3 regions of the Glutamicibacter soli genome follow, and region 1 is predicted to be linked to each of the others. Evidence: predicted binding sites of a transcription regulator. Region 1 holds the regulator's gene; each other region holds the start of a gene.
The links. Region 1 encodes LexA, which represses DNA repair genes until DNA is damaged. Its sites were predicted from a motif close to TCGAACANNTGTTCGA; they were not measured.
Positions count from the first base shown of each region.

Region 2: a site for LexA is predicted at 1,974-1,989, ahead of ACTX90_RS09320 (DUF6504 family protein). Genes of this name have one in related genera too.
Region 3: a site for LexA is predicted at 6,013-6,028, ahead of ACTX90_RS11185 (LysM peptidoglycan-binding domain-containing protein). Genes of this name have one in related genera too.

Region 1 covers NZ_CM125969.1:1,216,325-1,226,769, reverse strand. Annotated here, with positions in the region: gene ACTX90_RS05840 (SseB family protein) at 1-278, opposite strand, end outside; gene priA (bifunctional 1-(5-phosphoribosyl)-5-((5-phosphoribosylamino)methylideneamino)imidazole-4-carboxamide isomerase/phosphoribosylanthranilate isomerase PriA) at 633-1,370, opposite strand; gene ACTX90_RS05830 (CG2302 family histidine operon protein) at 1,396-1,545, opposite strand; gene hisH (imidazole glycerol phosphate synthase subunit HisH) at 1,547-2,182, opposite strand; gene hisB (imidazoleglycerol-phosphate dehydratase HisB) at 2,183-2,803, opposite strand; gene ACTX90_RS05815 (histidinol-phosphate transaminase) at 2,825-3,931, opposite strand; gene ACTX90_RS05810 (LysM peptidoglycan-binding domain-containing protein) at 4,022-4,375, opposite strand; gene lexA (transcriptional repressor LexA) at 4,632-5,351, shown strand; gene ACTX90_RS05800 (ATP-dependent DNA helicase) at 5,464-7,461, opposite strand; gene hflX (GTPase HflX) at 7,454-9,022, opposite strand; gene ACTX90_RS05790 (class I SAM-dependent methyltransferase) at 9,443-10,051, shown strand; gene dapF (diaminopimelate epimerase) at 10,086-10,445, opposite strand, start outside.
Region 2 covers NZ_CM125969.1:1,955,588-1,966,032, reverse strand. Annotated here, with positions in the region: gene ACTX90_RS09335 (PIN domain-containing protein) at 1-49, shown strand, start outside; gene ACTX90_RS09330 (hypothetical protein) at 94-699, opposite strand; gene ACTX90_RS09325 (CHAP domain-containing protein) at 792-1,541, opposite strand; gene ACTX90_RS09320 (DUF6504 family protein) at 2,029-2,337, shown strand; gene ACTX90_RS09315 (DNA polymerase III subunit alpha) at 2,371-5,829, shown strand; gene ACTX90_RS09310 (HAD family hydrolase) at 5,860-6,543, opposite strand; gene ACTX90_RS09305 (VOC family protein) at 6,592-7,032, opposite strand; gene ACTX90_RS09300 (hypothetical protein) at 7,197-7,373, opposite strand; gene ACTX90_RS09295 (MFS transporter) at 7,370-8,773, opposite strand; gene ACTX90_RS09290 (helix-turn-helix domain-containing protein) at 8,853-9,500, shown strand; gene thrS (threonine--tRNA ligase) at 9,609-10,445, shown strand, end outside.
Region 3 covers NZ_CM125969.1:2,361,525-2,371,969, reverse strand. Annotated here, with positions in the region: gene ACTX90_RS11195 (NAD-glutamate dehydrogenase) at 1-2,531, shown strand, start outside; gene ACTX90_RS11190 (sensor histidine kinase) at 2,541-4,025, shown strand; gene ACTX90_RS11185 (LysM peptidoglycan-binding domain-containing protein) at 4,131-5,855, opposite strand; gene ACTX90_RS11180 (Rv2175c family DNA-binding protein) at 6,061-6,414, shown strand; gene ACTX90_RS11175 (polyprenyl synthetase family protein) at 6,511-7,617, opposite strand; gene dinB (DNA polymerase IV) at 7,775-8,950, shown strand; gene ACTX90_RS11165 (SCO2097 family morphological protein) at 9,132-9,515, shown strand; gene mraZ (division/cell wall cluster transcriptional repressor MraZ) at 10,008-10,421, shown strand.

The DNA.
Region 1 (10,445 bases):
ACTACTGCAACGAAAACCCGGGCGTTGGCCAGCGACTGGTGGACGCCGGACTCGCTGCCGTTGCCGGCTCGCAGATCAGCCAGCGCCTGCATCACCGCCTCATCTGCCAGTCCGTCGTCCTTGTCGAACTTGTGCAGCGGGTTTTCATCACCGGCCAGGTCCCGGCCTTCCCAGCTTTGACCTGCGGAATCAGTCGGGGAACCTGCCCGCGCCAGTGCCGCGGCGATATGTCCGGGCAGGTGGCGCTTGGGTGCGGATTCAGGTTGCGCGGTGCTCATAGATCCATGCTATCTGTGAGAACCCCGGTGGAAGAACAAGTTTCAGGGACTCGGGCATGAGCTTGCCCACGAGACCTTGGGCACACTTCAGATATTCGAGCCTGGCCACAACGCGGCGGATGTGGCATCTTGAAATGATAATGCGCAAGGACACGGAATCCGAGAGCCTGTTTGCCACGGCAATGCCGGGCTATGTCCCGCAGGGCGCAGTTCGCGGCCTGGGCGGGGGCTCATCCGTCCCCCGCCGTTGGCCACAGACGCCGCAGGAGGTTCATATTCGGCTTCATAAAAAATCGTGGACCGGCTGGATTTTTCCAACCGATCCACGACTTCAAAGGTCTGGCTCAGACCTATTTAGCGACGGCCTGCCACTTCAAGCGCCTCGGGCAGCGTGAACTGCCCCGAGTACAGGGCCTTGCCCATGATGGCGCCTTCGATGCCTTCCGGCACCAACGCACGCAGAACACGCAGGTCTTCGAGGGAAGAGATACCGCCCGATGCGACAACCGGCTTGTTGGTTTTCGAGGCGATCTCGCGCAGCAATTCAACGTTGGGTCCACGCAGGGTTCCGTCCTTCGTGACGTCAGTGACGACGTAGCGCGCACAGCCGGCATCCTCCAAGCGGGCAAGCACCTCCCAGAGGTCTCCCCCGTCCTTGGTCCAGCCATGGCCGGAGAGCGTAGTGCCACGCACATCCATGCCCACGGCGATCTTGTCGCCGTGGCGGGCAATGGCATTGCGGGTCCACTCCGGGTTCTCCAGTGCGGCCGTCCCGAGGTTCACGCGGGTGGCGCCGAATTCCAGTGCGCGATCTAGTGACGCGTCATCACGGATTCCGCCGGAGAGCTCAACCTTGATGGACAGCTCCTGGGCGATTCGCTGGACGATCTCGATGTTGCTGCCGCGACCGAAGGCGGCGTCGAGGTCGACCAGGTGCAGCCATTCTGCACCGTCGTTCTGCCAGGCCAGCGCCGCTTCCAGAGGGTCGCCGTATCCAGTTTCGGATCCGGCTTCACCCTGCACCAGGCGAACCGCCTGTCCGCCGGCGATATCTACTGCGGGAAGCAGTTCGAGAATTGGTTGCTCACTCATGTTGTCCTTCTTCGAAAGTTTGAAACTAGAGGGTCAAGACCCATGCTGCGATGACACAACCAGCTGCCAGGCCCCACGCGGCAATGATCCACGACAGGTGCGCTTTCTGGTTCTTCAAGGAGATTGCTCCGCCGGCAAGAAATGCGCCGACCCCGAGGAGTACGATCGACCACATTCTAGAGAGTCTCCAGCCAGTTGCTCAGCAGCTTCTTGCCAGCTTCGCCAGACTTCTCCGGGTGGAATTGCACTGCCGACAAGGCACCGTTTTCAACGGCTGCGATGAATGGGGTTCCGTGGGTGGACCAGGTAACCTGCGGCGGAGTCATTGCCGGCTGGGTGACGTCGAATTCCCACTTCTGCACTCCATATGAATGCACGAAGTAGAAGCGCTCGTTTTCGATACCTGCAAAGAGCTTGGTGTTTTCCGGCGGACGAACGGTGTTCCAGCCCATATGCGGGATGACATCAGCCTGCAGCCGCTCTACGGTGCCTGGCCACTCGCCAATACCCGCCGTCTTGACGCCGTGTTCCACGCCTTCGTCGAAGAAGACCTGATGTCCAACGCAGATTCCGAGCACGGGCTTGCCGCCGGCGATACGGCGACCGATCCAGCGCAGTGCACCGAGCTTGGTCAGCTGGTCCATGACCGATGCGTAGGCGCCGACGCCGGGAACGACCAGACCGTCAGCCGCTTGGACCTTGTCCGCGTCTGCGGTCAGCTCTACCTCGGCTCCGGCGGCTTCAAGCGCACGCACTGCCGAGCGAACGTTGCCCGAACCGTAGTCCAGGACAACAACTTTCTTTTTTGCCACTTAAAGGGCACCCTTCGTGGATGGAATCTTGTCGCCCATGCGTTCGTCGTGCTCGACGGCTTCGCGCAAGGCACGGGCGAAGGACTTGAACTGCGCTTCGACGATGTGGTGCGGGTCGCGGCCCGAGAGCACCTCGATGTGGGCACAAATCTGCGCGTGGAACGTGATCGCCTCGAAAACGTGACGGGTCATCGAACCGGTGAAGTGTCCACCGATCAGATGGTATTCCTGGCCGGCCGGCTCGCCGCCGTGCACCAGGTAGGGGCGCCCGGAGACATCTACAACGGAGCGGGCTAGTGCTTCGTCCAGCGGTGCGTAGGAAGTGCCGAAGCGGCGGATACCCGCCTTGTTGCCCAGGGCAACACGCAGCACCTCGCCGATGGTGATCGCGGTGTCTTCCACTGTGTGGTGTACGTCGATATGGGTGTCGCCGGTTGCACGCACGGTGAGGTCGATCAGCGAGTGCTTGGACAGGGCAGTGAGCATATGGTCGAAGAACGGCACGGTGGTGCTGATCTCCGAGACGCCTGAGCCATCGAGATCCAGTTCAACGAATACCGAGGATTCGCTGGTGACTCGTTCCATACGGGCGCGACGTGCGCCAATCAATTCGGCAGACATGTCTTCCTTCGCTTGTCTTTTCTACTTCTGTGCGCTGAGCAGTTCGGTCAGCCGCTCCAAGAAGGCGGTGGTTTCGGCCTCAGTTCCCGCGGTGACTCGCAGGGTGCCGGCGATTCCGTTGTCACGGATGATGATTCCGGCGTCGAGAAGCCCCTGCCAAATGGCGTGGGGGTCGTCCAGGCCGCCGAAAAAGACGAAGTTCGAGTCTGAAACCGAAGGCTTCAAACCCAGCTCGGTCAAGGTGCTCACGATGCGGTCGCGCTGGGTCTTGATTTCTTCGACCTGTGCCAGCAGAAGGTCAACGTTCTTCAGCGCGGCAATGGCGGTCGCCTGGGTCACTGCAGAGAGGTGGTAGGGCAGGCGGACAAGCCGAATCGCATCGGTGACTTCCGGTGCCGCAGCCAAGTAGCCCACTCGGGCGCCAGCCAGGCCGAAGGCCTTGGACATCGTGCGGCTGACAATCAAGCGCTGGCGACCTCCGAGGAGGCTCAGTGCCGACTTGGTCTTGGCCAGTGAAAATTCAGCGTAGGCCTCGTCGACGATGACCATAGCGTTGGTCTCGGAGGCTGCCTCGTAGACAGCCTCGATGACATCCAGTCCCAATGCCGTGCCGGTTGGGTTGTTCGGAGAGCAGAGGAAAACGATATTCGGTGTGTGCTCGCGTACCTGCGCGGCAGCAGAGTCGGCCGAGAGAGTGAAATCATCGGCGCGTTGGCCGGCGATGTATTCGGTATCGGTTCCGCTGGCCAGCAGCGGGTACATGGAATAAGTGGGGCCGAAACTCATGACGCTTCGACCGGGGCCACCGAAGGCTTGCAGGATCTGCTGCAGGATCTCATTGGAACCGTTCGCGGCCCAAATGTTCTCGCGATCCAGATCGTGGCCCAGGTACTTGGCTAGGAGTTCACGCAATTCCACGAATTCACGATCCGGGTAGCGATTCAGCGTGGCCGCTGCCTTGGAGACTTCTTGAGCGATTGCATCAATCACGGTCTGCGGAAGCGGATGGGTGTTCTCATTGACATTCAGCTGAATTGGTACGTCAATTTGTGGCGCACCGTAAGGGGACAGCCCGCGGAGATTCTCACGCAAGGGCAGCTGACTCAATAGTTCACTGCGGACATTCACGTCATTAAGTCTAATGGCGCAGTCGTCGGTTCAAGAATTGGCGACAAACCTTGGTAACAATACCTGTCGCCATTTTGAGGGTTTGACCGGCTAGTTGGCCAACACCGGGATCTCCAAGGTGTCGCCAACGCGGATCTCGCTGGAGTCCAGTGCGTTGATCTCCGTGATATGCTCCATGGCCGCATTCACGTCGTAGCCTACGGCGTATTCACGGGCGAGATCCCACAACGAGTCGCCCGGGATGACGGTCACGGCCACGGTTTCAACACCTTGCGGCGAGTTGGACGCCGCCTGGGCACTTGAAGTGAACATGGTGATCAGGAATGCGGCGGCGATGGTCAGAATGAACACCGGGACCCCAACCAGCACGGCCCAGCCGCGACGATTGATGCGGATCTTCATGTGTTCTTTGGTGCGTTTCGAGTCAAGTGCGGCGGTTGCCATGACTATTCTCCTCAACAGTGGCATGATGCGAACCTGTCTTCGAATACTGTTTTCGAAGATGTGTTCGATTCTCGTATATCTTTTCTAACAGAACTTCGCGGAAATTGTCCAGACACTTTCGAACAAATCTTTGAAAGACTCCCTCACATCGACTAAGATTTCGAAGTAGAAGAGGAACGAATACATAACATCACTGGCTTCCGACAGTTAGGCATCCGCCCAGCTCACGACCGGTGATTAGGGAAGGCTAAAGGTCATGTCAGCTTCAGAGCGCACTCCCCGATCGAATGCACGTTCGCTGACGATCCGCCAGAAGAAAATTCTCGAGACCATCCAGCGCTCGATCGGAAAGAACGGCTATCCGCCGTCGATGCGCGAGATCGGCGACACCGTGGGCCTCAAGAGCCTGTCGAGTGTCACGCACCAGTTGAGCCAGCTTGAAAAGCTCGGCTACCTTCGTCGTGATCCACGCCGACCTCGTGCCATGGAGATCCTGCTGCCGCTGCAGCTCAGCGAGGATGCCGCAGCGGCCGAGGCGCCCAAGCCAGCGGAAGAGGCCGGCAAGGAAGATGCGAAGATCATTGAGCTGAGCACCTCCGCGGACACCACTATGGTGCCGCTGGTTGGCCGTATCGCCGCTGGTGGACCGATCCTTGCAGATCAGACGGTAGAGGACGTGTTCGCGCTTCCGCGCCAGCTGGTGGGCCACGGAGAGCTGTTCATGCTTCGAGTCTCAGGAGACTCGATGGTTGATGCTGCGATCTGCGACGGCGACTGGGTTGTTGTGCGTCGCCAGCAAACTGCGAACAACGGCGACATCGTGGCTGCATTGCTCGATGAAGAAGCTACCGTGAAGACGTTCCGGCAGCGCGACGGTCATACCTGGTTGTTGCCGCAGAATTCTCGGTACGAGCCGATCCTCGGTGATGCAGCGACCGTCATGGGACGCGTTGTATCGGTCATGCGTTCGCTCTAATCCGACAAATCGAAGAGCGCTGGGGTGCAGTTCAATATGACTGCGTCCCAGCGCTCTTTGCTTCGACACGGGCTCAGCCGTGCCGGCTTCCGCGGAATGAACCAATACCGATCTAGCGGTTCGGGTCCATCCGCTTGAGGACACCGGTGATGGTCTTCTTGTCCACGGTGGGCCACATCGGCGGCAACGAGGCCTTGAGGAAACTGCCGTAGCGTGCGGTAGCCATGCGTGAGTCGAGGATTGCCACGACGCCCTTGTCCGACACGGAACGAATCAACCGGCCAGCGCCCTGGGCCAGACGGATCGCGGCGTGGGTGGCCGAAACCTGCATGAAACCGTTACCGCCGTGCTTCTGCACGTCTTCGGTGCGGGCCTTGGAGATCGGATCGTCCGGACGCGGGAACGGGATCTTGTCGATAATAACCAAACGGCAGGAGTCGCCAGGCACGTCTACGCCCTGCCAGAGAGTCATGGTGCCGAAGAGACAAGTGTCCCGTTCCTCGGCAAACTGCGCTACCAGAGACTTCATGCTCGCATCACCCTGGCAGAGGATCTCGACGTCGAGGCGCTCGCGCAAGATCGCCGCCGCTTCTTCGGCAGAACGCTTCGAGGTGAACAGCGCCAACGCGCCGCCGCCCGAAGCCTTGATCAGATCCTCGATTTCGTCCAGGGTCTCGGCGGCAAGCTGCCTGCCGGGTTTGGGCAGGTGCTTGGCGACATACAAGATGCCCTGCTTCGGATAATCGAATGGGCTGCCGACGTCGATGCCTGTCCATGACGGTGCACCGGCACCCAGGAGCCCCAGTGAACCGGCCACCGAGTCGAATTGCGCGCCGATGGCCAAGGTGGCGCTGGTCAAGATGACGGTACGACCGTCAAAGAGTCCTTCGCGCAGTTTTCCGGCCACGGACAGCGGTGCCACGTTAAGTGTCGCCGGCTGGTTGTCATCCGCCTCGACATAGCCGCGGCCTTCGACAAATTCTCGCGGACGGGTCGTGTAGAGCACCTCCCGGCGGTCTTCGGCTTCGAGCATGCGGATGGCGTCGTCCATGACGGCCTGCATTTGCGACCTGGCGGTCTGGCGACCACCATCGGCCGGCGCGTTGGCTTCAGGCTTCGTCAATGCGAGAATGAGCCGGGCCTGTTCCACGATGTCGTTCAGGGCGATTCCCATGTCCTCGCGCAGGCCGGTCTGCAACAACCCGGTCGGTACGCCGGTCAAGGCCTTTTCAAGTCTGTTGGTGGCTTTGACCAATTCGTCAACGTTGACGGCGCAATGGCGCTTGGCCCCGCCCGCTGCGGTGAGCACCATACGAGCCGACAGTGCCCCTGAGACCGAGCTGGTGACGCGGTCCTGGAGCTCGTGGGCCTCATCGATGATGGCGACGTCGAAGTCCGGGAGCACCGACAGCCCTTCGAAGGCGGAGACCGCCAGCAGGGCGTGGTTGGTAATCACCACGTCGGATTCGGCGGCCCGGGCGCGGGCCATCTCTGAGAAGCATTCATCGGCCATAGGGCATTTCTGGGAGCCAAGGCACTCCATGGCGGACACCGAAACCTGTTTCCATGCCTTGTCGCTGACTCCGGGGACCAGTTCGTCCCGGTCCCCTGTGTCGGTGCGCTCGGCCCATTCGCGAAGCTTCATGACTTCGCTGGCCAGCGGGGAAAATGTCTGTCCCCTGGGCGCGGCGGGCTCATCCATGGAGAACAACGTGCCTTCGTCGTCTTCCGGGTATCCGCCGCCGAGCTTGTACTGGCAGAGGTAGTTGGAGCGGCCCTTGAGCAGGGCCACGTCCATGGGTCGCGAAAGCTTGCCTTTGAGAGACTCCAGGAGCCGAGGTACGTCACGTCCGACGATCTGCGACTGCAACGCCAAGGTTGCAGTCGATACGATTACCGGTTTGGCGCTGGTCTGGGCGTGTGCCAGTGCCGGGATCAGGTAGCCCATGGACTTGCCCGTACCGGTTCCTGCTTGCACCAGCAGATGCTCTTCGTCTTCCAGCGCCGATACAACGTGCTTGACCATTTCCTGCTGGCCGGCGCGCATGGCGCCGCCCATGGAAGTTACTGCGGCTTCCAGCAGGTCAAGGGCCTGCTCTTGCTTATCCATGAAGGTTGAAAGTCTCCAACTCTGCTGCCAACGATTCTCGTACCTTGACGATTAATCTGGTTCCGTTCTCCAGATGCTCGCTTTCAAGGATTTCAGACTCACTCTGATGAAGTTTCGCGATCAGATCCCCGCGGTTATATGGGATCAGCACTTCCATCTGCACTCCCGGGCGCGGAATTGAAGAGCTGACCTTCGCCAGAAGCTCCTTGATTCCCTCACCGGTGTGTGCCGAGACAACCACGGTGTTGGATTCGCGGTTTCGGACCCTTTCAATAACAAATGGGTCAGCCACATCAGCCTTGTTCAGCACGATGATCTCGGGAATGTTCAGCGCATCGACTTCGCCCAGCACCGTACGCACTGCCTGGATCTGGCCTTCCGGATCCGGATGCGAGGCATCAACAACGTGAAGAATCAGGTCGGAATCCGCAATTTCCTCCAGCGTCGAGCGGAAAGCCTCCACCAGCTGCGTTGGCAGGTTGGACACGAAACCCACCGTATCCGCCAGCGTGTAGGTCAGCCCGTCCTCGGTGGCCGCCTGCCGCACCGTGGGATCCAGGGTGGCGAACAGCGCGTTCTCCACCAAGACCCCGGCATTGGTCAGTCGGTTCAGCAGGGAGGACTTCCCGGCATTGGTATAGCCGGCAATGGCGACCGCGGGAACGTCGTTGCGGCGGCGGTTTGCGCGCTTGGCTTCTCGGGCCGGCTTCATCGCCTTGATCTCACGGCGCAATTTTGCCATGCGGTCGCGAATGCGGCGGCGATCCATTTCAATCTTGGTTTCACCCGGGCCACGCGAACCAATGCCGCCGCCCGCGGCGCCCACCCGGCCGCCGGCCTGGCGGGACATGGATTCGCCCCAGCCACGCAGACGCGGAAGCAGGTATTCCAGCTGGGCCAGTTCGACCTGGGCCTTGCCTTCACGGGACTTCGCATGCTGCGCGAAGATGTCCAGGATCAAACTGGTGCGGTCGATGACCTTGACCTTGACAACGTCTTCCAGCGCACGGCGCTGCGACGGGGCCAGTTCGGCATCGACAATCACGGTATCGGCGCCAGTGGAGGCTACGATCTCGCGCAACTCCATGGCCTTGCCCGAGCCCAGATACGTCGACGGGTCTGGCTTGCTGCGGCGCTGCACAACACCGTCGAGTACTTCCGAGCCTGCGGTTTCCGCTAGCGCTGCCAATTCGCGCAGCGAATTCTCCGCTTCGGTGACGCTTCCATCGGTCCAGACTCCGGCCAGCACCACACGCTCAAGGCGCAGCTGGCGGTATTCCACCTCGGTGACGTCTTCGAGCTCCGTAGAGAGGCCTGCAACGCGTCGCAGGGCGCGACGCTCGGCCAGGTCGTCCTGCTCACCGTCATAGGTGGAATAGCCGGAGGAAAAACGGTTCAGGGCGGTCGCCTGACCAGAGAAAATGGATTCATCATCGGATGCGAAATGCTGCACCTGAGGCCCCTGGGCCTCGTCTGCCGCAAGGATGCGGTCGATGGCGGCCTGAATCTGGGCGTCGTCCATCGACGATGAATCGTGTTCGTGTGACTCGGAGTTAGTCATGGTCTCCTTTGAAGTACTTCGCTTTCCAGAATAGTGCGGGGCACCCCCACTTCGCGACGTGGCGCGGTCGGTTTCAAGGTGTTCGTTGGTCATTGAGTATCCTTTGCAGAAATCGGTAGCAGCATTCGGTGCTGATGGTGATGCGGTTACGCAAACGCAAAGGCAAGGTGAAGACCCCAACACACCTGGGAGTCTGGAAAGTAGAAAAGACTTTGCCGCCTGCGGATTCCGCCGTCCGGGCGCGCAAGACCAGCGCCGGGGATTCGGGAATCACGGGTAACCGTGTGGGCTACGTATTAGACGAAGAACAAAGTCATAGACAAAACTCTATCAGTCTTGTGCGGCCTGGTACATATTGGCTTTGTCACGTTGCCTCCGCCCATATTTGGCCCGTGCGCACGCAACGATAAACTTTGCAGTATGAGCTCGGATCACTACTTCAGCGCCAGCCCCGCCTCGGCCGATGAACGCCGCACGATTTCAGTCGAGTTGAACGGCACCGTTCGCAAGATCCAGACCGCAGCCGGCATCTTCTCGCCTTCCGGTTTGGACAAGGGCACCGAGGTGCTGTTGAAGAACGTTCCGGCGCCGCGTGGCCGCATCTTGGACATCGGCTGCGGCTGGGGACCCATCACGATTACCGCGGCCGAGCAAAGCCCCGGTTCGGAAGTCTACGGCGTCGACGTCAACGAGCGTTCCATCGAGCTGGCCCGCCTGAATGCGCAGAGCTTGGGCCTGGACAACGTGGTGGTCGGCCGGCCGGAAACTGTGGACCCGGAGCTTGAATTCGACACGATCTGGTCGAATCCGCCGATCCGCATCGGCAAGGAAGCCCTGCATGAACTTCTGCTGCTTTGGCTGCCGCGGCTGGCGCCGGGTGGCGAGGCCTGGATGGTAGTGCAGAAGAACTTGGGCAGCGATTCCCTCCAGAAATGGTTGGTCGAGCAGTTGCCAAACGACTGGCGCGTCACCCGTGAAGCCACGGCAAAGGCCTTCCGCGTTTTGAAGGTTTCACGCCCGGCCCAGTAGGTTCGCCGTGCCAGTTGGCTGTGTGGCCCGCCTGCTAGTCCCGGCTGATGATCCCGCGCGCGACCAGTTCCGCCGGCCCGCTCAGGATGGTATCTTCCCGATCGCCGTTGGCAAGGAATGCAACCCCGACCGTGCCTCCGGGAACTTCAACCGACCAATCATTGATCAAGGCGGTGCCGCGCGCCCAGTAGCGCATCGCAGCGGCGGCCGCGCAAGCTCCGGTGCCGCAGGACAGCGTCTCCCCTACCCCGCGTTCGTGGACGCGCATCTTCACTCTGGCCCGGCCGTCTTCGATCAGCGGCTCGGCGGGAACCACGAATTCCACGTTGGTTCCGTGGGGCGGGGCCGGCGAGACTTCCGGGGCGACAAAGAGCTCCAGATCTTCCAGCATGCC
Region 2 (10,445 bases), 740 kb from region 1:
ATCGACTGGGCTCACCGGGAGTCCTCCGTGGCCTCCGGCTCAGACGTGAAGTCAGCTGTAAATAGCCGCGTCAGCCCGCGCCGGCCAGCGTCGCTAGTCCAGTTCGAGGTCACCGCCAGGAACAACCTTGTCCACCAGCCACGAACCGTCCGGCTGCAACAGGGCTACGCCGTCCATCAGCCGGCCGCCATCCTTATACTTGGCGTTGAACTTGACGAAGCCCTGCTCGTAGTCGTCCGTGACGCTCGCTGAGATGAAGGTGTCGGTAGGGGCGAAGTCCACTTCGGTGACACCGAAGCCTGCGTACAGTTCATCGGTGATGTACGGGCGCATGCCCATGAGCCAACTCGCCTTGTCGCCCCCTGGGTTGGCCCAGGCTGCGGCGAACTTGGCCACGACCTTTTCCGGGTTGGTCACCTCTACATCGTGATGCGCTTCGCCGTCGGCCAGCTGCAGCGGACCGTCGGGGTTGAAGGTTTCGGTTGGCGAAGCAGAAGCAGTGGGTGAGGCTGATGGCGACGGTTTTGCCGTGGCGGCAGGTGAGGGAGATTTGCTGGGCTCGTGCTGGATTTGATCTGATAACAGCGTGGCAGTTGCCCGCGGCTCGGAGGACGGATCGCTACTGTCCTGGCCGCCCAGGAATTTCACGCCCAGGAAGATCGCCAGCGGGATCAAGACGACCGCCAGCACCCCCCCCACGAGCGCGGCGTCCTCTCTAATTCAGCTTCGATCATTGTCCTGAGCCATGGTTCCCTTTCGGCAGTAGTCTGGGGCAAGGTGCCCCGGGTTGATTATCCCTGTTCACGTGGGGTTCTGAGCAATCCAGCAGCTTCCGCGCCGTCGGCCTTGTCGGCGTTCTTGGTGTCCTTTTCCTCATCATCGGCATCCTTCCCTCCAGCGAGGGTCTGCTGGCCGTCAGTCTGAACGTCGGCGATGTGGATGTACCCGGAGACGGCGTCTTTGTGCAGAGTCATGGTGGAGTAGCGGGAGCGCTCGCTCTGGCCCAGCACGGTGGAGCCGTAGTACTGCTTCAGGGTTACCATGTCGCCGTCGATCGACTTGACGATCGCCACGTGGCCCATGCCATAGACCGAATAGTACTGGTTTGACTCCCAGGCATCCTGCCAGGCCACCGCCCCCACTGTGGGGGCCATGTCGACTTTGTAGCCTTTCCTCTTCAGCGAATGACCCCAGTACTTGGCACTGCCCTGGCCAGCCATGCCCATTTTGGCCATGGTGAATGGGTAGGGCTGGCCGGGCTCCCAGCCCATCAGCTGGTTCACACGCCATGCGACGAAGGAGACGCACTCGCGCTTGTACAGGCCCCACGGGTCAGCTCCCGGGTCCTGGGAACCCGCACACCAGGAACAGTCTCCCTGCGGGTCGCGGTAAGGGTAGTCGCCATCCCAGGACAGTGTCCCGCCGGTGTTGCTCACTGGGCTGGTCCCGGCCATGCCGCCTCCGGCACAATCGGAGCCGTCGGACTGACCGCCGGTGCCCCCTTCAGTGAACACCGCGTTGTCGCCCTCAATGGTTTTCACGTTCGGGTCCCATGCGGTTGCTCCGCCGGTGCCGCTGCTTCCGAACACTTCCACGTGCAGGTGGTCGTAGTGCAGCGTCGTGTCATTCCAACCGCGCGAAGCCAGGTGCTTGCCGAAGCCGCCCTCCTTGTAGGGCTTCCACCCGGTTTTGGCGCCGAGCCAGATTTGGTTGCGTCAGATGATGTAGTTGACGCCCAGCTGGTCCTTGTTCTGGATAACACTTGGACCAATCACACCTCGCAAATGCCGTGCGATTCTCGTGGAACTGTGGAATTCCCGTCGGACCGAGATGCTCTCAATCCCATGCAATCGATATGGCGCTTCTCCTGGATGAAGCTCCGTGGGCGAGCGCTCCCCTTTGGCTCGATCCGCGTGGGGCCTCCTTATGCACCAACCCAAACTGTCGGCCGGGGTGACTAGTGTAGCTACCGATCGAACACATGTTCGAATAGAATGAATTTGTTGAGTAAGGAGCGCACACGTGGGCATGTTCACCGAGCCGATCGAGGTTACCCGCGCAGCGAACGGAATACCGCTGCGCGTCACCTGGCGAGGGAAAGACTACCGCCTGGTGGCTGAACCCGAACGTTGGTTCGAACGCCGCAAATGGTGGGAGGAGAACATGAGGATCCCGCGTGGACTAGGGGCAGGAGTGGCCGATTATGAGATGTGGCGACTGCAGCTGGCCGATGCCTCGGGCCGTTCGGAGCCGTTCAGCATCGACGTCAGCTTCGATGCGCAGAGCACCCGCTGGCGCCTGGTCCGCCTGCACGAGCAGCATGCCCGTAGCGCGTGAGGCGCCACTCGAATACATGTTCGAGGCGATGGCATGAGCTTCACGCACCTAAATGTCGCCTCCTCCTACAGCGCCCACTACGGGGTCTCCACCCCGCCCCAGCTGGCCGCCGCCGCGCACGCCATGGGCGCCGAAGCGCTGGCTCTCACCGACCGTGACGGGCTCTACGGGGCGGTCAAGCACGTGGCTGCCTGCATGGAACACGGGCTGCACCCACTGCTGGGCGTGAATCTGGCACTGCTCGACACCCCGGGCCATGCGGTTGGCCGGATCATCCTGCTGGCCCGCGGGCGCAGCAACGGAGCCGGCTACGCGGCCCTGTGCCGCAGCATCAGCCAAGCCCACCAGGCGCCCCGCGGCATTCCCGGGTTGACCCGGCGCCAGCTCGCCCACCGGGTGGCCTCCGGAAACCTCATGCTGCTAGTCGGCGGGGAATCCGACGTGGCCCGGGCGCTGGCCCGCGGGCAGTACGCCAAGGCCCGCGCGCTGCTGGCCGACTGGAAAAAACTGGCAGGCCCCATGCTGCGCGTGGAAATCACCACCCACCTGTCCACCCCCGGATCCCGCTACAACCTCGGGGAAGCCGGCAGGATGCTGCGCTACGCCGAGGAACTGGGCTTGAAAGCGGTGCTGAGCAACGCCGTGCGCTACGCCGACCCCGACGGCGCGGTCACCGCCGACCTGCTGGACTCCGCCCGCACCCTGAACAGCCTGAGTGAAATGGACTCCTGCCAGCCCAACGGGCAGGGCTGGCTCAAGTCCCCGCAGGAGATGCGCCAGCTGGCCTCCGAAATCGCCCGCGCCACCGAACGCGGCTGGATGCGCAAGCTGCTGCGGGAAACCGAGACAGTCGCCAGCTTCGCCGCCCTGGACCCCGCCGGCGACCTGGGCTGGAAAAAACCTGTCATCCCCGAAGCCTCGGTGCTGGGCCTGCACCGCCCGGCCATGCAGGAGCTGACCGAACGCGTCTACGCCGCCGTGCCCCGGCTGCTGCCCAACGAGACGAAGCACACCGTCGAGCAGCGGCTGTCCCTGGAACTCGGGGTCATCAACCGGCTGGACTTCGCCGGCTACTTCCTCACCGTCGCCGAAACCGTCAAGCTCATCACCGGCATGGGGGTGCGCGTGGCGGCCCGCGGCTCCGGCGCCTCCTCGCTGGTCAACTACCTCCTGGGCATCAGCCAGGTCAACCCGCTGGCCCACGACCTGGTCTTCGAACGCTTCCTCTCCGACACCCGCACCACCCTGCCGGACATCGACATCGACGTGGAATCAGCCCGCCGCCACGAGATCTACCGCAAGATCTTCGCCAGCTTCGGCGAAGAACGCGTGAGCCTGATGAGCATGCAGAACGCCTACCGGGCCCGCGGAGCGGTCCGCGACGCCGGAGCCGCCCTGGGCCTGGAGGACGGACAGGTGGACGGCATCGCCAAGCAGCTGTGGCGCTTTTCCGCCTCCTCCTTCCGCGAAGCGCTCGCCGAGAAGCCGGAGCTGGGCGAACTGGCCGAACGCCTCACCGAGGACTCCCAGCTGGACATCCTGATCGACGCCACCGAACGCCTGGACCGGCTGCCGCGGCACATCTCCATGCACCCGTGCGGCGTCATCCTCTCTGACGCCTCGCTGCTGGACCGCACCCCGGTCCAGCCCTCGGGCATCGCCCTGCCGATGAGCCAGTTCGACAAGCACGACATGGACCTCATGGGGCTGATCAAGCTCGACGTGCTCGGGGTGCGCATGCAGTCGGCCATCGCCTACACCCTTCAGGAGATCGCGCGCCTGCACCCCGATGCGGCCGCGGTCGCCCGCGCCGGGGGACACGCCACCACCAGCTATATCGACCCGGCCGGTCATATCGACCTGGCCAAGGTCCCGCTGGATGACGCCCCCACCTTCGAACTGATCCGCTCCACCCACACCCTGGGCTGCTTCCAGATCGAATCCCCGGGCCAGCGCGAGCTGATCGGCAAGCTCGCCCCCGCCGAATTCAACGACCTGATCATCGATATCTCGCTGTTCCGCCCCGGCCCCATGCAGTCCAACATGGTCAAGCCCTACCTGGAGCACCGCCACGGCTTTGCCCCCGAACAGTACCTGCACCAGGAACTCAAGCCCGCGCTGGCCGAAACCCACGGGGTAGTGGTCTTCCACGAACAGGTGCTGCGCATCCTGGACACCATGACCGGCTGCGGCCTGGGCATGGCGGATGTCTACCGCCGCCACCTGGGCAACCCCGCCCAGGAACCGGCGGTCGAAAAATACTTCCGCGCCAGCGCCGCCGCCAAGGGCTACACCCCGGAAACCATCGACAAGGTCTGGACGGTGCTGGCGGGCTTCGGCTCCTTCGGCTTCTGCAAGGCCCACGGGGCGGCCTTCGCCGTACCCACCTACCACTCGGCCTGGCTCAAGGCCCACCACCCCGAAGCCTTCCTCGCCGGCATCTGGGAACACGACCCGGGCATGTACCCCAAGCGGCTGCTGGTCTCCGAGGCCCGGCGCATGGGCATCCCCATCCTGCCGCTGGACATCAACCGCTCCACCGGGCACTACCGAGTCGAACGAATCTTCGAATACGCTCCTGCCGCGGCCCCCGCCGTGCCCCGCGCACCCGGAACCCTGCGCCCCGGACATTACGGTGTCCGCCTGGCCTTCCGCGACATCCACCAGATGAGCGAACGCGAGGTCGAGCGCCTGGTCGCCGGACAGCCCTACGAGCACCTGGCCGACGTGCGCGACCGCGCCGGCCTGTCCCGGCGCACCTACCAGAACCTCGCGGCCCTGGGTGTCTTCGACTCCCTGCTCACCGGAACCAGCCGGGCGGACACCATCGCCCACACCCAATCCATGGCCCGCACCAGCCTGCCGGCCAAATACCGGCCCGGCCCCGGCCAGCTCACCCTCGACCTCGGGCAGATCGAACACATCAAGAACACCGGAGCGCAGCTGGAACCGGCCGAGATCATCCGTACCGAACTGGACCTCATGCACCTGGATGCCAGCGAACACCTCATCACCTCCTACCGGCAACGCCTGGCCCACCTGCCGATCACCCAGGCCATCGAGCTGCTGCACCTGCGCAACGGCACCGAGGTGCTGGTCGCCGGGGTCCGCGTGGCCACCCAGACCCCGCCCATGCGCGGAGGCAAACGCGTCGTGTTCATCTCCGTGGACGACGGCACCGGCTGCATCGACGCCACCTTCTTCGACGACACCCAGCAACGCACCGGATCGCTGCTGTTCTCCACCCGCATGCTGCTCATCCACGGCATCACCCGGCGCACCGGACCCCGCGGCATCTCGCTGCAGGCGCTGAACGCCTGGGACCTGCACCAGCCCGAAACCCTGCCCGCCGCCGGATACCTGGAGAACGCAGCCCGCCCGCGCCCCAGCTACCGGCCCAAGCTCGGACAGAGCCCCACCGAAACCGTGGGAGAACTCGCCCGCCGCATGAACGCCGAAGGCCTGGACCAGCGCGGAGCGCAAAACATGTAGCGGGAGCCTCGAATACGGGGGATCAGCGCGTCAGGCCCCGCGTACCATGCGGGGCAGCAGCGCGAGCGCAACCGGTTCCCGGCCAAGCCCCGGGGCGCCGACATAGAACGCGCGCATCCCGAGCGCTTGCGGACCCTGGATGTCCGCATCCCAGTTATCTCCCACGAACACCGCATCCTGCGCAGTGATCCCGTGCGCGTCCAGCACCAACTCGAAGATCTGCCGGTGCGGTTTGCGCCACCCCAGCTCTATGGAGGTGAAGACCCGGTCGAAGTACGCGTCCAACTGCAGCTCGCGCAGCAACCGTGGCACCAACACCGCATCATGGGTATTGCTCACCACGCTCAGCACATGATCTGTGCGGAGATCCTGCAAGCACATCTGGACATCAGCGGCGGGGGCAACCTGAGCGCTCCATACGGCAAGATACTCCCGCACCAGGCGGACAAGCTCATTCTCGGCTACGTTAGGAGAACCCAGTAGCTCCCAATAGCGCCGGGCGATCTGAAGCATCGAACACTCACGCCCGGAGCGGTGCGCCGCCGAATCCAGCTCATCCCATGCGCGAGTCCACAACGCATTTGCCTCTGCCTGGCCCACCCGAACCGAAGCCCTGAGCGCAAATTCCAGCGGCGCGTTGAACGCGCTCGGCAGGACCGACGGGTCATAACGCACCAAGGTGCCAAAGAAATCAAAATAAACGTGCGAGGGCATTGGTTCATCTTCCCCCGGGCTGGGAAGAACCAAGTAAACGCGAACCTGCTACACCGAGGACACGTGGCCGTCCGCATCAATGACAAATGACGGATTGTGCACAAAATCCCAGCGGAACCCGTCCGGATCGGCAACGCAGGCGCTCATCCCGCCCCACGGCTGCACGGTAGGAGCCGTAATGGACTGGGCCCCGGCGTCGAGCGCTCGCCGGTAGAGCTGTTCAACTTCCGCATCGGTGTGCACATTGTGCCCCAGCGAAACAGGGGGAGCCTTCTCGCCGTGCCCGATGTCGCCATACTCGTTGGGCATCTGCGTAATGTCCCACAAGGCCAGCATCAAGGAATGCCCGGCGCGGACAAAGGCAATCTCCGGATGGGCTGGCTGCACCAGCTCGAAACCCAGTCCCTCGGTATAGAACCTGGTTGAAACACCGACATCACGCACGCCGAGGGTGATCGCGCTGATGGTCGGCGGGGCCGACTTGTTCATATGACCAGCCTAGGGGGCGTTGACCTCGAATGATAGAGGCAGAGCAACCCCTGTCATTACCCTGACAGGGATTGCTCTGCCTGACCATGCCTTACCTGCGGAATGTGCAAGCAGCTGCGCCATGGAAACCTGATAAGGACGATTGCCGAATTCCGACGTTGCCCTTACAGATAGATCCATTGCTCATTGCGCGGCGAAGACAAATTGCGCTCACGCTGGGCACGGAACTCTTGATTGATACTGCGCGGCGCGTGATGGTGGCGCTGTTCACTGCTGGGGATGCGGCGCAAGCCAAGCCTCCCGGCAGAAACTGACGACCTTGATGCTGGATGGTTTTTCATGCTCGGTTCTCCTTAGCCTGCGGCAGCTCGCCCTCTGTAGACACCACGTCTGCAGATTCCCTCGCCTCCGCTTCGATCTGAGAATTTGCGCTCGCCGGTTCGCTGGTCCAGTGATCCGGGTGCGGGATGCCGCGCACGTGCCGTGAGCACCAGGCGGCGACGGTTGCAACGATCACCAGGGAGCTGAAGAACAGCAAGGTCGGCCCCATGCCCAACCACTGAAGGCCGAGCCCGGTGAGAAACGGCGCCAGCGGCAAAGCCGACAGGGCCATGAACAAGATCAGGGAGTTGGCGCGTCCTGCCATCTCCCGCGGCACCACTGCCATGAAATAGCCTCCGACCGACGCATTCAGCGCCGGAACACTCAGGTAGGCGATCAGCAGCATGGCGCCCAGCCAGATCAGGTTGGTGTTGAATCCCATGAGCAGCATCGCGCCGCCCAGAACGCTCAAGCAGCTGCAGGCAAGCACCCCGCTCCGGAACTTCTCGATCAGGCGTCCGGCGAACAGCGAGCCGGCGAACATGCCCAGCCCCATGGAGGTGGATACCAAGCCGATCACCCAGGGGGCTTCGCCGCGTTGCTGCAATCCGTAGATCAACGTCGTGTTCAGCCCGTTGGTTCCGATATTGATGACGGTGATCAGGATCAGCAGGCTGCGCAGCTGCGGCCTGGCGAAACACCACCGCATGCCTGCCGCGATGCCGGGGGAGACCGGTGCGCTGCTGGCAGGCGAATTTTCCACGGGCTTGGAGTCGGCCTCTGCCGCGCGCAACGGCCCGCGCAGCCCGAATCCCGAAGCGGCGGCGAGCAGCTGCAGGAAACTGACGGCAAGCAGGGCAAATGCCGCGCCCAGTCCGAGCAGGAGTCCGCCCAGCGGGGCGGCTCCCAGCATGAGCACCGAATCGCGCCCCTGGTTTGAGGCCATGGCTCGTCCCAGTTGCTTGGGATGGACCACGTCCTTCAGCGCAGCATTCGTGACCGTGCCAAAGTAGCCTCCGCGCAGTTCCATGAGCACGTGGGCGACGCACAGCACCGCGACACTCAGCGACCCGCTGATACTGGCCACTGCCAGTGCCGAGGTGAGCGCCGCACCGCAAATCCCTCCGAGGAGCATCATGCGCGCCCGGTCGGAACGGTCGGCCACGGAACCGCCGAGCAACGTCAGGCTGGCCCGCGCGGCCAGGCCCACGGCTGCCAGCGTGCCTGCCTGCACCGGCGAACCGGTCAGCGCCAACAGGATCAGCGGCAGCACGAAGCCGTAGATGCCGCCGGCCAGCAGGGCCGTGGTGTCAGCGACCCACCAGATGCGGTAGCCGCGCTGGTGATGCAACGCCGGCAGCCGCTGTGCTCCGGTGTCGGCCATCTGCGACTGAAGCAGGGGAGTCTGGTCTGTGGTCATGCAGCAACCATAGACCCGCAAATAAAGTTGCGCAATAGAACTTGCGCAATTTTATTTGAGCAATTGTTATGCTGAATCCATGACTCAAGCACAGTCGAACGTCACGTTCACCACGCCCATGCTCAAGGCCATGGCCAACCCGCTGCGCCGGCAGATCTTCGATGCGCTGGCGGCCATGCGCACCGGGCGCGCCTCGGATATCGGCGAGCTGCTGGGTCTTGCCCCGAACAAGGTCAGTTTCCACCTGCGCGAGCTGGCCAAAGCGGAGATGATCGAGGAGGCTCCCGAGCTGGCGCGCGACAAGCGCGACCGCGTCTGGCGCCCGGCCGCCACCGGCTACACCACCGGCCAGCCCGCCGACCGCACCGAGGATGGCTCCGCTACCGCCATGAACGCCTACCTCGGGCAGGTCATCCATGACGAGCAGCGCCGCCTCGAAGCCACCTTGGCCCACGCCCAGCGCTGGTACGACAGCGGCGAGGCCAGGGCGGACCTGGCGCAGCTGAGCACCAGCAACCTGATGCTCACCGAGGACGAGCGCCAGGAGCTGCAGCGCCGGTTGGATGCGGTGATCCCGGCCTTCCGCGAGGACCAGAAGAACGGGAAGATCGACAGCTCGCAGCCGGCCTCCGAGCGCAAGCTGTGGCACTATTCGGGGCTGTTGTCGGCCGATGAGCTGTTGAACGGGTCACACTCGGGCGGACAAACGGCACAAAAGCCGAAGTGAACCGGTTGCGCAGCGCAATGCTGAACTAAACTGGGTTCTGGCTGGCTGTGGCCAAGGTATGCCACAAGCTATGAAGCCATCACAGATTGAAAGGTAGAACCCGATCTCATGAGCGAGCAGCTGACTCTCACCATCGACGGCGAGCAGGTACAGGTGGACGCGGGAACGACCGGTTTGCAGTTCTTCGCCAAGGACAAAGACGTTGTAGTCATGCACGTCGACGGCGTACTGCGAGACCTGTCCCGCGAACTCGAAGCCGGAACCACTGTCACCCAGGTAACCATCGCCGATCCTGAGGGTCTGGAGGTGTTGCGCCACTCGACCGCCCACGTGATGGCCCAGGCGGTGCAGCAGCTGCGTCCCGATGCCAAGCTCGGCATCGGCCCGTACATCACCGACGGCTTCTACTTCGACTTCGATGTCGCTGAGCCGTTCACTCCCGAAGATCTGAAGCAGCTGGAAAAGATGATGCTCAAGATCGTCAACCAGAACCAGCTCTTCTCCCGCCGCGAGGTCTCCCCTCAGGAGGCCAAGGCCGAGATGGCCAACGAGCCGTACAAGTGCGAGCTGCTGGCCAAGGCTGATTCGGCCGACACCTCCGGCGAGGGCGTGACCGTCGAGGTCGCCGCCGGCGAAACCACCATCTACGACAATGTGGACCGCAAGTCCGGCGAAACGGTCTGGAAGGACCTGTGCCGGGGCCCGCACCTGCCGAACACCAAGCTGATCAAGAACGCCTTCTCGCTGACCCGTTCGGCCGCCGCCTACTGGCTGGGCAGTGAAAAGAACAAGCAGCTGCAGCGCATCTACGGCACCGCCTGGCCGACCAAGGAGGACCTCAAGGCCTACCAGGAGCGCCTAGCCGAGGCCGAGCGCCGCGACCACCGCAAGCTGGGCGCCGAGCTGGATCTGTTCTCCTTCCCTGACGAGCTGGGCTCCGGCCTG
Region 3 (10,445 bases), 1.1 Mb from region 1:
TCAAGCTGGCTCCGGAGGAAATCGACTTCGCTCCGTTCCCGCGTCCGAAGCACGAGCTGTGGGTCTACTCGCCGCGTGTTGAAGGAACCCACTTCCGCTTCGGCGCCGTCGCCCGCGGCGGCCTGCGCTGGTCGGATCGCCGAGAGGATTTCCGCACCGAGGTGCTGGGGCTGGTCAAGGCGCAGATGGTGAAGAACTCCGTGATCGTGCCGACCGGCGCGAAGGGCGGCTTCTACGCCAAGCAGCTGCCCAACCCGGCCGTTGACCGCGGCGCCTGGATGGAGGAAGGCAAGGGCGCGTACCGCGTTTTCATCCGCACCCTGCTGGAGCTGACCGACAACCTGGTGTCCGACGAGAACGGCGAGCACGTCGTGGCCCCGCCGAACGTGGTGCGCCGAGACGGGGACGATACCTACCTGGTGGTCGCCGCCGACAAGGGAACCGCGAGCTTCTCCGACACCGCGAACGAGATCTCCGAGGAAAAGGGCCACTGGCTGGGCGACGCCTTCGCGTCCGGCGGCTCGGTAGGCTACGACCACAAGGGCATGGGCATCACCGCCCGCGGCGCCTGGGAATCGGTCAAGCGCCACTTCTTCGAGCTGGGCATCGACACCCAGACCCAGGAGTTCACCGCGGTGGGCGTGGGCGACATGTCCGGTGACGTGTTCGGCAACGGCCTGCGACGCACCAAGACGATCAAGCTGGTCGCCGCATTCGACCACCGAGACATCTTTCTGGACCCGACCCCGAACCCGGAAGCAGCCTTCGAGGAGCGCGAGCGCCTCTACCACCTGCCGCGTTCCAGCTGGGCGGACTACAACCGCGAGCTGATCTCCGCCGGCGGCGGCGTCTACTCGCGCAGCTTGAAGTCGGTGCCGGTCAGCCCGGAGGTCCGCGAGGTCCTGGGTCTGGACGCCTCGGTCACGGCCATGTCGCCGAACGAGCTGCTTAAGGCCATCCTTTCGGCCCCGGTCGACCTGCTGTACAACGGCGGCATCGGCACCTACGTGAAGTCCTCCGCGGAGAGCCACGGCCAGGTCGGCGACCGCGCCAACGACTCGATCCGCGTGGACGGTGCGGATCTGCGGGTGAAGGTCGTCGGCGAAGGCGGCAACTTGGGCATGACCCAGCTGGGCCGCATCGAGGCGGCGCTGAACGGGGTCATCCTGAACACCGACGCCATTGACAACTCGGCCGGCGTGGACACCTCCGACCGCGAGGTGAACATCAAGATCTTCGTTGACCGCCAGATCAAGGCCGGCAACATCGATCCAGCCGAGCGCAAGGAATTCCTGCTGTCGATGACCGACAACGTGGGCGACCTGGTGTTGCAGACCAACTTCAACCAGAACGTGCTGCTGCTGAACGAAAAGCATGCCGCGCAGACCTGGGCTCCGGCCTACGAGCGTCTGATGCAGTGGCTCGAGGTGCACGCGGACCTGAACCGGGAACTGGAGTTCCTGCCCAGCTCCGAGGAGCTGGAAGCGCGCCGTGCCGCCGGCGGCGTCATGACCGCACCGGAGCTGTCGGTGCTGGCCGCCTACGCGAAGATCCAGCTGGCCCACGCCTTGTCCGAATCCGACCTGGCCGATGACCCATACTTCGCGCAGACCATGCGCCGGTACTTCCCGGAGCACCTGGTGGAGCGATTCGGAGACCAGCTGCAGTCCCATCCGCTGCGCAAGGAGATCATCGCCACGGTGATCGCCAACGACATGGTGAACATCGGCGGCATCACCTATGTGTTCCGCGCGATGGAGGAAACCAGCGCCAGCGAAGTGCACATTGCCAAGGTCTTCTGCGCCCTGCGCGAGGTCTACCGCTTCGACGCTCAATTCGACGCGATCAACTCCCAGCCTGCCGGCACCGACGTGGACTACTGGGGACGCCAGCACCACGACATGCGCCGCCTGCTGGACCGGGCCACCCGCTGGTTCATCAACCGCGTCGACCAGGAACTGCTGGTCGGCCAGGCGGTGGAGCGCTACGAGTCGATCGTGACCCAGCTGCGCGAAGAGCTGCCGCAGCTGCTGCGCGGCGACGACCAGGAACGTTTCCAGCAGTGGCATGCGGATGCGTTGGCCAACGGCATCGGCGAACGCCGCGCCAGCATGTGGGCCTCGCAGTTCGAATCCTTCGCGCTGCTGGACGTGGCGGATCTGGTGCACCGCACCCAGGAGGACGTGGAGAAGGTCTCGCAGACCTACTTCATGCTCTACAACCTGTTCAATGTCGACACGCTGCTGAACCGCATCACCAACCTGCCGCGTTCCGACCGCTGGCAGGCGCTGGCCCGCGCGGCCATGCGAGACGACCTGTACAGCACGATCATCGACCTGACCAACGACGTTCTGGAATCCTCGGGCCAGATCACCGACGTGGCAGAGCGTGTTGCGGCGTGGGAAGAGGCAAACGCGGCTAATCTGGATCGTGCGAAGGCAATGTTCGCTGAAGTGAACAGCCTGGAACGCGATGACATGGCATCGCTGTCCGTGGCCCTTCGCCTGCTGCGTTCCATCGTCCGGAGGTAATCACCCCTAATGGCCCTCATCACCGAAGATCTACGTCGAAAAGCCGACCTCGGCCCCGGTGATGAGGACTGGCTCCACCTGCTGGTGGGGGATTGGCAGCTGGTCGCGGACCTCGCGTTCGCAGACCTGGTGCTCTGGTTCCCCACCGGCGATGGATCCTATGTCGCCTTGGCGCATGTGCGCCCGTCCACCTCGCACACGACCTTCCACACCGACTTCGTCGGTGAGCGCATCCGCAAGGATCTGCGCATCATGGTGGACCGCGCCTGGGACAGCCGAACCATCCAGCGTTCGGCCGAGCATCCCGGCGCCGATTTGATTCCTGGACTGACCACCGTTCAGGCTGTCCCGCTGGTTCGCCAGAACCGGACCGTCGCGGTGATCACCTCGCACTTCGACCGCAACCAGTCGCGCACCCCCTCGAACTTGGAGCTCGTCTACCGGCAAAGCGCAGACGACTTGCTGGCCATGGGCACCAAGGGGCTGTGGCCCGACTTCGCCAGCCCCACCGGCTCGCGCCGCGGTGCGCCCCGCGTGGGCGACGGCTTCATCCGCTTGAGTGTGGAAGGGACGGTGGAATTCGCCAGCCCCAACGCGGTCTCGGCTTTCCGCCGCCTCGGCGCCGCCGACGTGCTGCAGGGCCAGCCGCTGGCCGACCTGACCATGGCGCTGGTTCGCGACCGCCGTGTGGTCGATGAAACCCTCCCATTGGTCCTCCAGGGCAAGATGCCGTGGCGCACTGAAGTCGAGTACCGCGGCGTCACCCTCTCCCTGCGCGCTATCCCGCTGCGCGATGAATCCAAGCGCTGGGGCGCACTGGTCCTGTGCCGGGACGTCTCGGAACTGCGCCGGCGTGAAAAGGAGCTGGTGACCAAGGACGCGACCATTCGCGAGATCCACCACCGGGTGAAGAACAACCTGCAGACCGTGGCGGCGCTGTTGCGCATGCAGTCGCGGCGCATGAGCTCGGACGAAGGCAAGCAGGGTCTGGAACAGGCCATGCGCCGGGTATCCACGATTGCTTCGGTCCACGACTTCCTGTCCAAGGGACTGAACGAAACCGTGAAGTTTGACGACCTGATGGACCGCCAGTTCCGCCTGATCGTTGAAATCGCTTCGCCGGGGCAGAAGATCTCCACGTGCCGCGAAGGGGAGTTCGGCATGCTCGACGCCGACTTGGCCACCCCGCTGTCGTTGGTGATTAATGAACTGGTGACCAATGCCGTGGAGCACGGCTTGGCCAACCGCGACGGACAGGTGGCACTGATCGCCGAACGCTATCTCGGCACCGACTCCAAGGACTGGCTCAGGGTGACCATCGAGGACGACGGCCACGGGCTGCCGGAAGGGGAGCGCCGTGAAGGTCTCGGCCTGCAGATCGTGCGCACCCTGGTGACCAGCGAGCTGTCTGGGGAAATCCGCTGGCTGCCCGGTGACGAGGGGGGAACGCGGGTAGTCATCGAAATGCCGCTGACCCTGGATCGGCGGGCCTAGCGTCGCAAGACCGCGAAACGGCCAGCTGGTGCGCGCACGCCGGGCGCAATGCAAGGGGCGGCCCGGAGAAGTGGAAACTTCTCCGGGCCGCCCCTTGCGCAGTATTTAGCGGTACTGCTTCATCAACGACTTTACGCTGGCCACGTAGCGCTTGGTGTCGTCGTACATGCCGTACTTCTTCACGCCGCCGAGGCCCTGGTAGTACGCGGCGATGGCATCGTCCAGGTTGTCGGTGTTGTCGAGGTTGTAGCGGATGACTGCAACACCTGCGGTCACGTTGTCCTGCGGGTTGAGCAGGTTCAGCTTCTTGCCCAGGCGGGAGGACATCCACTCGCCGGTGCTCGGGATCACCTGCATGGCGCCCAGGGCGTTGGCGGGGGAGACCGCACGCATGTTGAATCCCGACTCCTGCATGGAGTGCGCCAGCGCCAGCGCCGGGTCAACGCCCATGCGGTTGGCGGTGGACACGATAATGCTTTGCATCTCGCTGCGGCTCGGCACCGAGATCGAGTCCAGGTAGTCCTTGTTCTCGTTCGCGCTGCTGACCACGTGGTCGGCATAGGTGCGGCCGAGGAAGGTGTTGCCAATCTTCTTCTTGGATCCACCGGTGGAGGTCGAGGACACCGAGGAGCCGCTGACCTTGACCTTGGTCCCGATCTGCAGCGGGGTCGAGGTGCTCAGCTGCGGGTTCTTGTCCAGCAGGTCTGACAGCTTCATTCCGTGCTCGGCCGCAATGCCGCCGAGGGTGTCGCCGGACTTCACCGCGTAGCTCGAAGCCTTGGACGATCCGCCCGAAGGCTTGGACGACGAGGAGGACGAAGAGGACGACGAAGCGCTGCCCGAGACCTTGATCTTGTCGCCCGGGAAGATCGGCTTGGAAGCCGAAATGCCGTTCAGGCTCAACAGGGTGCCCAGCTTCATGCCGTTCTTGGACGCGATGCCGCTGAGGGTGTCGCCCGACTTCACGGTGTAGCTCGCTCCGCCGGAAGGCTTCGAGGAAGACGAGGACTTGCCCGAGGAGCTGGAGGAGTTGGCCGAGCCGTTGATGGTGAGCTTGTCGCCCGGGAAGATCGGCTTGCTGGCCGAGATGCCGTTCTTGCTCAGCAGAGCCGAGAGGCTCATGTTGTGCTTGATGGCAATGCCGCCGAGGGTGTCTCCGGCCTTCACAGTGTAGCTGGCCGAGCCGGAACTGGTCGACGAGGACTTGCTCGACGATGACCGCTTGCTGGAGCTTTCGGCTGATCCGCCATCGACCTTGACCTTGTCGCCCGGGAAGATCCTCGTGCTGGAGGAGATGTCGTTTTTCTTCAGCAGGTCGGACAGGCTCATCTTGTGCTTGGCCGCGATCGCGCTGAGCGTGTCGCCGGACTTTACGGTGTAGCTGCTGGTTGCGGATGTGTTCGAAGACTTCGAGGACTTCGACGACGAGGAACCGTGGCCTGGCACCTTCAAGGTCTTGCCAGCGACGATGAAGTCGCTCTTGAGGTCGTTCAGGTCTTTCAGCTTGGAAACGGTGGTCTTGTACTCCACCGCCAAGCTGGACAAGCTGGCGCCTGCCGGGATCTTGATTTCCTTGGTGCTGGCCTTGGCAGGCAGGCCCAGGGAAGGCACGCGGGAAGCAATCAGGTGTGCCTTGATCTGATCTTCAGCGATCTTGATGTTTTCGGGTGTTACCGACTTCGCGGCCGAGCCTGGGGTGTTTACCGATACTGCTGGCGCTGCGTACGCAGCCGGGGCCAAGGCGAGGCTGCCGATGACAGCAGCGGGGATCGCTGCACCTGCGACAACACCTAGCGCATGCGTGGAGACATGGGTCGCTTTGTGGGGCATAGAGTCATTCCTCATTTGTACGGTTGCGATAATCGCGAACAGTCACAAGTGCACCTGAACCGGCTGCTTCAGGAGTTGTTTGTGTTGCAATTGTTATCAAAGTGATACATGAAAATTTACACTACTTGTGTGACGCATGGAAACAGCTGTGACTGGTTTGAACAAAGTTTCTGCGGTGAATCGCAATTTATGGGAACCTTAAGGGGTGAATGACATTCAAGAACTTGTTGGCCAGTGGCTGACCCTGCCCGATCTGGCCGAAGAACTAGACATTGATATTCGCCGCGTGCATCGCATGCTTGATGAGCGTACGATCGTGGCTCTACGCATCGGCGAGCGCAAGGTTCGTTCGGTTCCTGCGGAATTCGTTCAGGATGGCGCGGTTGTCGAGAGCCTCAAGGGTACCTTGTCGGTGTTGAAGGACTCGGGCTACTCCGATGAAGAGAGCGTCAAGTGGCTCTTCACCGAGGACGAGTCGCTTCCGGGCACCCCGATGAACGCGCTGCGCTCGGGCCGCAAGACCGAGATTCGCCGTCGCGCGCAAGCATTGGCTTGGTAGATACACGAAGCTTTGTATAAAGAATAGGTCTCGACATTCCTTTATTTGGAAGGAAAGTCGAGACCTATTGTTATCTATCGGTGATGTTCCGCAGGGCTAGCTACTGCGTTTGGTGACTGCATCGCTGAGGAACTTCATGCCGGCCAGCGCGAGGTCGTGGGTCTGGATTTCTCCCAGAGCCTGCAAGGACTGGACAGTTAGTTCGCTGATGCTGCGTTCGGTCTCCTGCAACGCACCGCTGCCCTGCAGGATAGTGCTGAGCTTCTGCACTTCAGCGTCGGACAAGTCCAGGGCGCCGAGCCTGTTCTGGATGAAGTCCTGTTCCTCAGGGGACGTCAGCAGCAGTGCGTGGGCGATGAGTTCGGTCCGCTTGCCTTCACGCAGGTCGTCCCCGGCCGGCTTGCCGGTGATCTCGGGATCGCCGAAGACTCCCAGCACGTCGTCTCGAAGCTGGAACGCCTCGCCCAAGGGCAGTGCGAACGCGCTGTAGCTATCGAGCAGCTCAACGTTCGCGCGGGCGAGCGCACCGCCGAGCAGAATCGGATTCTCGGTGGAGTACTTGGCCGACTTGTAGCGGACGATGGTCCGGGCGCGCTTCACGGCTTCGGCCGGATCGTAGGCGGGGCCGGCCGACTCTTCGAGTACGTCGAGATACTGCCCGGCCATGACCTGGGTCCGCATGCGATTGAAGATGGTGCGCGTAGCGGCGTCAACGCTTGGAATCGCCGCGAAAAGCTCTTCACTCAACGAAAGGCACAAATCGCCGGTCAGGATGGCGCTGGCCATGCCGTAGTTCGCGGCGCTGCCGGACAAGCCCAGCGACTTGTGCTGCGCTTCAAAGTGCTTGTGCACACTCGGACGCCCGCGGCGGGTATCCGAATTGTCGATGATGTCGTCGTGGATCAACGCCGCGGCTTGGAAAAGCTCCAGCGCGGCGCCCAGCTGGATGACCTCTGCAGAATCCCTGGCGCCGCCTGCGCCCAGGAATCCCCAGTAGGCGAATAGCGGACGGAGCCGCTTGCCGCCCCGTGTCAGATCCCGAATCGCGTTGACGATTTCAGTTGCGCTGGTGGTAATTGACGAGACTTCATCATTCTTGTCGGAAAGGAAGTCCTCAAGCTTTGCGGCAACGGCGTCCGTATAGCTCCGGCTCAGCTCCTGGACTTCAGGCTCAAAGGCCGAGACGGTTTCAGGCAACGACATGCAAAATCAATTCTCCGCGTGAAGGGGCAGATGGCTAGGATCAACTCTACCGGGAATCCGGGAGGATATTTCCCGGATGCCATGGGCAAGTGCAAATGCAGTTCCGGGGTGTTCGGCCGCCAGCGCACTGTCGGAAGCGCGCACTAATATAGCTGTCATGAATGACAAAGAGCATCGCGCGATCCTGCACGTGGACATGGATGCCTTTTTCGTCTCGGTGGAACTTATCGACCATCCCGAACTTCTCGGCGAGCCAGTGATCGTCGGATTCCCGGGTGGGCGCAGTGTGGTCCTGTCGGCCTCCTACGACTGCCGGGCCAGGGGAGTTCATTCGGCCATGCCGATGAGCCAGGCGATTGCGCTGATGCCCGAAGCAAACATTGTCGAGCCGGTCCACGGCAAGTACAACGCCATTTCCGAACGGATCATGGCTTACCTGCACACCGTGACCCCGGTGGTGGAACAGGTCAGCGTCGATGAGGCATTCCTCGACGTTACCGGGAGCATGAGGATGCTCGGAGGGCCGGTTGCCATCGGCCGGCGGATTCGAGAGCACATCCAGAGCGAATTCGGCCTGCCTTCCAGCGTTGGCATCGCCCGCAACAAGTTCGTGGCCAAGTTGGCTTCGACGTATGCCAAGCCGAACGGGATGACGGTCGTCGCGCCGGAACGCACCCTGGAATTCCTGCATCAGCTTCCGGTCACCAAGATGTGGGGAGTGGGCAAACGAACGGCAGACCAGCTCCACTCGCTGGGCATCGACACCGTGGCCCAGCTCGCGGCCGAACCTGAATCTCGGCTCGTACAGAAATTCGGGGAGCATGGCCGGGCTCTGTATTTGCTGTCCCAGGGCATAGATAACCGCCCGGTGCAACCCGTGCGGGAGGAGAAGAGCCTTTCCGCCGAACATACATTTTCCACGGATATCCGGGACAAGGACGTACTGGAGCGCGAACTGCTGAGGCTCGGGCACCGGGTCGGCCAGCGGTTGCGCGCCCAAGACAAAGTGGCTCGCGGCGTGGGAATCAAGTTGAAGTACCAGGATTTCAGTGGGATCAACAGGTCCAAGACCCTCGCCGCCGCAACAGATTCATCTTCGATGATCAGTTCCGAAGCGATTAGCCTGTTCCGCAACCTGTGGCCGCTGGCCCAGCCCATCAGGCTGCTTGGGGTCAGAGCCGAACGGCTTGAAGACTCGGCACAGGGGATTCAGCTGAGCCTGGATCCCAGAGACGAAAAAACACGGGAGGCCGAGCGGATCGCCGACCTGATCAGCCAGAAATTCCCGACGTCCTCCACCGGTCCGGCGCGTTTTCTGCGACCCAAGGAGTAAAGAGCATGTTTTGCCTACCAATGCCTAAGTTAACAGTGGTTAAGATCAACTAGCAGGGCGACGTCAAAAGAGACTATCCTAGAAGTGGGTTCGAATTATGACTGGGAACTTTTCCCGAGCATGAGGCGTTGAACCTGTAGACGGTGCATGATCGTCTGAAAGTCATTGGAAGGAGAAGGCGATGCCGCTATCGGAACACGAGCAGCGTCTGTTGGAGCAGTTGGAAAAGCAGCTGCACGAAGACCGTCGCTTTGCCTCCAACATGAAAGCCCCATCAAGCACGGGGCGGCTTTCAACCCGCAACATCGCGCTGGGTATCCTCTTGGTCATTCTCGGGCTGGCCGGTTTGATTTTCGGTATCTCCCAGCAGATCATCGTTGTTGGTGTCATCGGATTCGCGGTGATGTTCGGTGGAGTCATGTTGGCGTTGAAGAAGTCGGCAGCAGGAAAAATCGGCCAGGGCGCCAAGCCCCGCGCAGGATCCAATGCCAAGAACAATTCTCAGTTCATGAGTGGACTCGAAGAAAAGTGGAACCAGCGCAAGCGGGACCAGTCTGACGGCTAGAGCTGATCGCATTTAGAGGTGTAACCCGAGGGTTGCACCTCTTTGTTTTTTAAATTGTCTTTTGGGCCATTCCACAGGCCGTGCGGCATGATGGCGCTTTGGGCGGCCGGAAGGTCCTGCGCGGTGCCTCGCCGCCGACATGGCCGGGATTGCGATTCTCGGCAATTTCCTAGGGAAACATTTCCGGTTGTCGAACCACCGACTCCACTTCCCTCCCCAAGCCCCTCCACCTTCCACCACTGAGGGCCCAAATCCCGAAAACACGTGCATTTTCGCGCCTTATAGGGATTCTTCCGCACCTTTCGGTCCACAGCTGCCCCTGGAGCCTCCACTGCATTTTCTCCTTTAAACACGCGGAAATACGCTATTTTTTATGTCTAAACCTTCGGCAAACCCAGGTAGGTGCGTTGACAGTGGAGGGTTGTGGAGTAAAGTGGAGTGCAGTAGAGGGAATCGGGGATTCTGACCACTTCGCGGAGAAAGGCGGTGTGCATGTTCCTTGGAACTTACACGCCGCGACTCGACGAAAAGGGGCGCCTGATTCTGCCTGCCAAATACCGTGACGAGTTAGCTTATGGGCTGGTCTTGACCCGGGGACAGGAACGCTGCATCTACGTCTTCAGCCAACGAGAGTTCGAGAAGCAACATGAGCAACTTGCTCAGGCTTCGCTGACGTCCCGCAAGGCCAGGGACTATGCCCGCGTGTTCCTTTCCGGTGCGTCTGATGAAGTTCCCGACAAGCAGGGGCGAGTCACAATCCCGCAGGTGCTTCGCACCTATGGCGGTCTCGACCGCGAGGTAACGGTGATTGGTGCGGGTAACCGCATCGAGATCTGGGATTCCGCAGCGTGGCAGCAGTACCTGCAGGAACAGGAAGAAGTGTTTTCCGAGACCGACGAGGATTAGTCGTCCGATCAGGGGCGGCCACTC